DNA from 2 places in the Dactylosporangium sp. NPDC005572 genome. Region 1 is predicted to be linked to the other one. Evidence: riboswitches for the same ligand, from Rfam matches in the RefSeq annotation. Region 1 holds a riboswitch; the other holds the start of a gene.
The links. A riboswitch is a leader RNA that binds a small molecule or an ion and turns the genes downstream of it on or off. The one in region 1 is predicted to bind S-adenosylmethionine.
Positions count from the first base shown of each region.

Region 2: it holds a riboswitch for S-adenosylmethionine, as region 1 does, so the genes downstream of both, thrC (threonine synthase) here and ABZS66_RS19445 (aminotransferase class V-fold PLP-dependent enzyme) in region 1, are expected to answer to the same signal.

Region 1 covers NZ_JBEXCY010000034.1:66,835-70,235, forward strand. Annotated here, with positions in the region: gene ligD (non-homologous end-joining DNA ligase) at 1-671, shown strand, start outside; gene ABZS66_RS19445 (aminotransferase class V-fold PLP-dependent enzyme) at 642-1,835, opposite strand; SAM riboswitch class IV at 1,851-1,966, opposite strand; gene ABZS66_RS19450 (PrsW family intramembrane metalloprotease) at 2,473-3,401, shown strand, end outside.
Region 2 covers NZ_JBEXCY010000003.1:43,187-46,587, forward strand. Annotated here, with positions in the region: gene ABZS66_RS02490 (GNAT family N-acetyltransferase) at 1-108, opposite strand, end outside; gene thrC (threonine synthase) at 455-1,723, opposite strand; SAM riboswitch class I at 1,735-1,864, opposite strand; gene ABZS66_RS02500 (glucosyl-3-phosphoglycerate synthase) at 1,959-2,876, shown strand; gene ABZS66_RS02505 (hypothetical protein) at 2,864-3,346, opposite strand.

The DNA of each region.
Region 1 (3,401 bases):
CCCCCGCCGGTACCCCTGACTGGATCCGCACGGTCCGCCTGCCCGTCCCCGGCTCGTCCAAGAACCGCGAGAAGATCGACTTCATCCTGGTCGACGAGCTGGCCACGGTGGTCTGGCTGGCCAACCTGGCCGCGCTGGAGCTGCACACCCCGCAGTGGCGGGTCGACGAGGACGGCCGCACCCTCGACCCCGACCAGCTCGTGGTCGACCTGGACCCGGGCCCGCCGGCCGGCCTCCCGGAGTGCTACGAGGTGGCCCTGCTGCTACGCGAACGGCTGGCCGCCGACGGCCTGGCGGGCTGCCCGAAGACGTCCGGCAGGAAGGGCATGCAGCTGGTGGTACCGCTACCGGGCGACGAGACGGCCGACGAGCTGAGCGCCTACGCCAAGGCGGTCGCGGACGAACTGGCCCGGGCGCACCCCGGCCTGGTGGTCTCGAAGATGGCCAAGCAGCTGCGCCCGGGCAAGGTCTTCATCGACTGGAGCCAGAACAACGCCTTCAAGACCACGGTCGCGCCGTACTCGCTCCGGGCGGGCGCCCTGCCGACCGTGAGTGCCCCGCTGACCTGGGAGGAGGTCGAGGCCGGCGAGCTGACCGCCGCCGACCTGAACCCGTCCACCGTCCTCGCCCGCCTCGCCGAGCTAGGCGACCTGCTCCAGGGCGGCGAGTAGCCGGTCCACGTGCTCCGTCGTGGTGCCCAGGCCGAGGCTGGCGCGTACCGCCTGGGCCGGGACCGCTTCGGCGCCCAGCCGCGCGGTCGCCTCGGCGAGCAGGCGGCGGGTCAGCGGGTGGGCGCAGAACAGGCCTGTGCGCACGCCGATGCCGTGGTCGCGGCCCAGCCGGACGGCCAGGTCGCCCGGGTCCTCGCCCAGCACCGCGAACGACACGATGCCGACCCGCGGCGCTTCCGGGCCGAACAGGCGCAGCTCCTCCACGTGCGGCAGCCCGGCCAGGCCGGCCCGCAGGCGGGTCACCAGGGCCTGCTCGTGGCTGTCCTCCCGGAGCGCCCGCAGGGCCGTGGCCAGCGCGACCGCGCCGAGCAGGTTCGGCGTCCCCGCCTCGTGGCGGGCCGGGCCGGTCGCCCAGCGCACGGTGCCGTCGAAGGCCACGTTGGCGCTCGCGCCGCCGCCCGCGAGGTACGGCTCGGCGGCGTCCAGCCAGTCGGCCCGGCCCACCAGCACGCCGGCGCCGAACGGTGCGTAGATCTTGTGGCCGGAGAACGCCACGTAGTCCGCGCCCAGGTCGGACAGCGAGACCGGTGCGTGCGGGGCGAGCTGGGCGGCGTCGACCGCGATCCGGGCGCCGAAGCGGTGTGCCACGGCGGCGAGCCGCGCGACCGGCCACAGCTCCCCGGTCACGTTGCTGGCCGCGGTCACGCTGACCAGCGTGTTCTTTCCCGTGCTGGACAGGCATCGGGTGAGCGACCCGACCGCCTCGTCGGCCGACCGGGGCGCCGGCAGCCGCACCACGCCGGCCCAGGGCAGCAGGTTGGCGTGGTGTTCGGTGTCGAACGTGACGACCGTGGTGCCCGCGGGCACGGCGCGCGCGAGCAGGTTGAACGCGTCGGTGGTGTTCCGCGTGAAGACGACGGTGTCACCGGCGCCGCAGCCGAGCACGTCGGCCACGGTCTCGCGGGCCTGCTCGTACTCCCGCGTGCACCGCTCCGACAGCGCCCCGGCGCCGCGGTGGACCGATCCGTAGAAGGGCAGCAGCTCGGCGACCGCGTCGGCGACGACCCGCAGGCAGGGGGCGGTGGCGGCGATGTCGAGGTTGGCGAAGTCGACGCTGCGGCCGTCGCGGAGCTTGACGTCACCGGGGGACAGGACAACGGACATGGAGGCATGACCTTCCGTTCGCGCTTGCCCGCCACACCGCGCGACGGGCCGGGTCATCACCCGGGGCACCCCGCCGCGAACGCGAGGGTTGCCGGCCAGCGAGCCGGGGCTTGGCGCTGGCACTCATGACCTCCGCCGACGGTACCGCGGATAGAGTTGGCTCATGAGCGAACTCCCGCCGAATGGGACGCCGTCCGACCGACCGGCCGCGCCCCCGACGGGCCAGTCAGCGCCTGCCGACACTCCGCCGGGCGAGCAGCCGGCCGCCCCCTTCGCGGGGTCCGCGAGTGGTCAGCCACCCGCCCCCGAGCCGTGGGTCGCTCCGACCCCGTGGGCGCCGTCGGCCCAGCCGCCCGCCGCCGCACCCGGCAACGGGTTCGCTCCGCCGGCCTCGGCGCCGCCCGCCGCGTCCACCTGGGCCGCACCATCCGAGCCGCCTGCCGCATCGACCTGGGGCTCGCCTTCCGGGCCGTCCCCGCAGCCCGACGCGTCGCCGTGGGCTAGGCCGGCGCCGCCCGGGACGCCCGGGCACTCGCCCTACTCGGCCCCCGCTGGCCTCACCGACCCGGGTTCCCCCGCACCGGCGCAGGCGGGGATCGGGACGCCGCCCTCCGGGTGGCCGGCCGCGCTGCCCGCGGTGCCCGGCGCGCCCGGCAGTTGGGCGCCGACGGCCGCCGCCGCGACCTCCGCCGTGCCCAACGTGACCGTGGCCGCCGAGCCCGTGACCAACGAGCAGTCGTACGCGACGGCCGCGCTGGCCCTCGCCGCCGCCCCGCCCGCCAAGCGCTCCGACCGGCGGCGGCTGTGGACGCTCATCCTCGTCATGGGGTTCATCGCCGCCTGCGGCGTGGCCGTGCTCGGCTTCTTCGGGTTCAGCGGCGGCTGGACGGCCCTCGTCATCGGTGTCGCCGCCGCGGTCATCCCGGTGCCCCTGCTCGTCTTCTGCTTCCTGTGGCTCGACCGGTACGAGCCGGAGCCGGTGAAGTACCTCATCTTCGTCTTCGGCTGGGGCGCCTGCGTCGCAACCGGCGTGGCGCTCGTGGTCAACACCACCGGCGCCTATCTCGCCGATCGCGCCGGACTCTCCGACGCACTCGTGGCCGTGCTGGTGGCGCCGTTCATCGAGGAGAGCATGAAGGCGCTCGGGCCGATCCTGCTGTTCTGGCGCCGCCCCCGCGCGTACTCCGGCATCATCGACGGCATCGTCTACTGTGGACTTTCGGCCACCGGCTTCGCCATGGTGGAGAACATCCTGTACCTCGGGTTCAAGGGGTACGCCGACACCGCCGAGAAGAACGGGCCGGTCTCCGGCGCGGCCGTGCTGGTCGGCATTTTCATCGTGCGGATCGTGATGACCGGCTTCGCCCACCCGCTGTTCACCGCGATGACGGGCATCGGCCTCGGCATCGCCTCGCGCACCTCGAACCGGTCCGTGCGGTTCCTGGCCCCGATCGCGGGCCTGATCCTGGCGATGATCCTGCACGGCTCGTGGAACCTGATGTCGGTGACCGCCTCGGCCAACACATGGGTGCTGCTGTACGGCTACTTCGCCGTCATGATGCCGAT
Region 2 (3,401 bases), on a different contig from region 1:
ATAGTCCGCGAGCATCGCCTCGTTGCCCACCTGGAACGCCGCGTCGACGGCCGCCGGATCATCGGCGCGCACCTCGACGATCTCGAGCGTGGAGAGGTCCTGGGTCATGCGGCCAGCCTGACCGACGGGCCCATCGACCGGCAACGAATTTTCCCGCGGATGGCACCTGACCCCGGAAATGGTCGAGAGGACGCTCGCCAACACCTCCGGTGTTGTGGTCGCGGACTTCGGGGCCAGAGCCCCGGGTCTCGCGGCGACACGTCCTCCCGCACCGAGCATCCTGGACCCCGCGACAAAGGGCGTCAAGTCCCTCGCACAGCGGACCGCGCGAGTGCGGTCACGCTGCGTTGCGGCCGGATCCTCCAATCGGACGAGTGCGTCCTCGTCCAAGCGTGGAAGCGCTCTCTCTCCGTGAACGGACAGTAGCGAAATCACCCCTGGGCGGGCGGAAAAATCATCCCAGCAGCCCGGCCTCGCGGGCCGACTTCAGCGAGGGCTTGACGCGGTGCGTGAAGCCCACCCGGTCGGCGACCGCATCGAGGGTCTTCAGGCCGTCGCCGGTGTTGAAGATGACCGTCTCCGCGGTCGGGTCGAGCTTGCCGGTCTGCACGAGCTTCTGCAGTACCGCCGTCGTCACACCGCCCGCGGTCTCGGCGAAGACACCGGTGGTGCGGGCCAGCAGCTGGATGCCGGCACGGATCTCGTCGTCGTCGACGTACTCCATCCAGCCGCCGGTGCGGCGGACGGACTCCAGCGCGTAGATGCCGGCGGCCGGGTCGCCGATGTTCAGCGACTTCGCGATGCCGGTGGGCTTGACCGGGACGATCTCGTCGACGCCCTTGTGCAGGGCCGTCGCGATCGGGTTGCAGCCGGCCGACTGCGCGCCGAACACCTTCCACTCGCTCGGCGGGACCAGGCCGATCTCGACCAGCTCGCTGAACGCCTTGTCGACCTTGGTGAGCAGCTCGCCGCTGGCCATCGGGATGACCACCTGGGCCGGGATGCGCCAGCCGAGCTGCTCGGCCACCTCGTACCCGAGCGTCTTGGAGCCCTCGGCGTAGAACGGGCGGACGTTGACGTTGACGAATGCGGTGTTCTCGAACTCGTCGGTCTCGGTCAGCTCCGAGCAGAGCCGGTTGACCTCGTCGTAGGAGCCCTCGATCGCGACCACCTCGCCGCCGTAGACGGCGGTCATGAGCACCTTGCCGGGCTCGAGGTCGGCCGGGATGAACACGGTCGACGGGACGCCGGCACGGGCCGCGTGCGCGGCGACGGAGTTGGCGAGGTTGCCGGTGGAGGCGCAGGAGTACCGCGTGAAGCCCAGCGCCTTGGCCGCCGTGAGCGCGACCGAGACGACGCGGTCCTTGAACGAGTGGGTCGGGTTGGCCGAGTCGTCCTTGACCCACAGCGGGGCGGTGAAGCCGAGCTCGGCGGCCAGCACGTCGGCCTTGACCAGCGGGGTGAGCCCCGGGTCGAGCGTGACGCGGCCGGCCGGGTCCTTACCCACCGGCAGCAGCGGCGCGTAGCGCCAGATGTTCTTGGGTCCCGCTTCGATCTCGGCCCGGGTGACCTTGGCCAGCGCCTCGGCGTCGTAACCGACCTCGAGCGGGCCGAAACACTCGAAACAGGCGTGCTGCGCCGCGAGGGGGAAGGTGGCTCCGCAACCGCGACAGACGAGGTGGCGGGCCGGGGAGTCGGTGAAGATGCTGAGCGTCGAGGTCATGTCGAGGTTTCCTCTCATCTTCCCCGGGTGTTGCACCGGGACGGAATTGGCACCTACCGCGACCGCCTCGCCATCGAGTCGTCGTCGCAGGGGTTGCCGGGGCTTCATCGGGCCGTATCCCTCTGCCCCTCTGGATGAGGTATGTAGTTGTGTCGTGCGCGTTTCAGTGTAAGGGGCACCACGGCACCCACCGTATGAGTCATCTCACGGGTTGGACGTGACTACGGTTTCACTCATGCACCCTTCCGCGGCGGCCTGGTTCGCCGCCCGAACCGCCTCCTGGCTGGACTTTCCCGTCGCCGCGTTGGCCGCGCAGAAGCGGGACACCCGCGTCTCGGTGGTCCTCCCGGCGCTCGACGAGGAGCCCACCGTCGGCGAGATCGTCACCGGCGTACTCACCCTCGGCTCACTCGTGGACGAGGTCGTGGTGGTCGACTCGGGCTCCGTCGACCGCACCGCCGAGGTGGCCGCCGCGGCCGGTGCCGTGGTCCACCACCGCGACGACATCCTGCCGTGGACCGGTTCCCGCCCGGGCAAGGGCGAGGTCCTGTGGAAGGCGCTCGCGGTCACGACGGGCGACATCCTGGTGTACGTCGACGCCGACCTGACCGACTTCCGGCCACACTTCGTGACCGGCCTGCTGGGGCCGCTGTTCGCCGACCCGACCGTCCAGATGGTGAAGGCCTTCTATGACCGGCCATTGCTGGACGTCTCCGCGGCCGGCGGCGGGCGGGTGACCGAGCTCGCCGCGCGCCCGCTGCTCAACGCGCACTTCCCGGAGCTGGCGGGGGTCGTCCAGCCGCTCGCGGGCGAGTACGGGGCCCGGCGGTCGCTGCTGGAGCGCCTGCCGTTCGCGTACGGCTACGGCGTCGAGACCGGCCTGCTCATCGACACCTACCGCACCGCGGGGCTGGACGCGCTCGCCCAGGTCGACCTGGGGCAGCGCACGCACGGCCATCAGGACACGGCGGCGCTGGGCCGGATGGCGGCCACGATCGTCCACACGATCAACGACCGCGTGTCGCCCGAGCACAAGCTGTGGCCGACGCTGACCCAGTTCCGGCGTCATGAGGATGGTGTCGTACCCCAGGTGACCGACGTGTCGCTCCCCGACCGCCCGCCGATGGCGACCGTTGACGGCTACCCGGCGTAGCCCTCTTCGGCTGGGGTGAATGTCCAGAGATTCGCTGTTGTCACTCCGGCCCCGAGCACGGCGAGGGCCAGCCCACCGATCTCGGCCGCGAGCAGCCATCCGGGCGTGTCGATGATGGCGGCGGGCTCGCCACCGGTGAGCCCGCCGACGCCGAGGGCGGCCGCGACGAGCAGGAGCAGCACCAGGATGAGGACCGCGGTGACCCGCAGCATCCAGTGCCCGATCCGCCCGCCGAACGCCGCCAGGATGGCGGTGCCGCCGGCGATCGCCGCGCCGAAGCCGGCGGCGATCGCCCCGATGAGCGTGAAAACCTGGGCGGTGAGGGCCTCGGCGGGTCCGTTGATGGCGTTGGCGTGCTCGGCGTAGGAGGTCCACTCGCCGGCGTGCGCCTGGTCGTAGTAGAGCGCGCCGGAGAGCCCGGCCAGGCCGAGCACGAGCAGTAGGGCACCACCGAACGCCGAGGTCCGCATGGACGGGCACCTTACCGTTCGGTAACCGGTCTATCTCTGCACCCCCGCTGCGGGG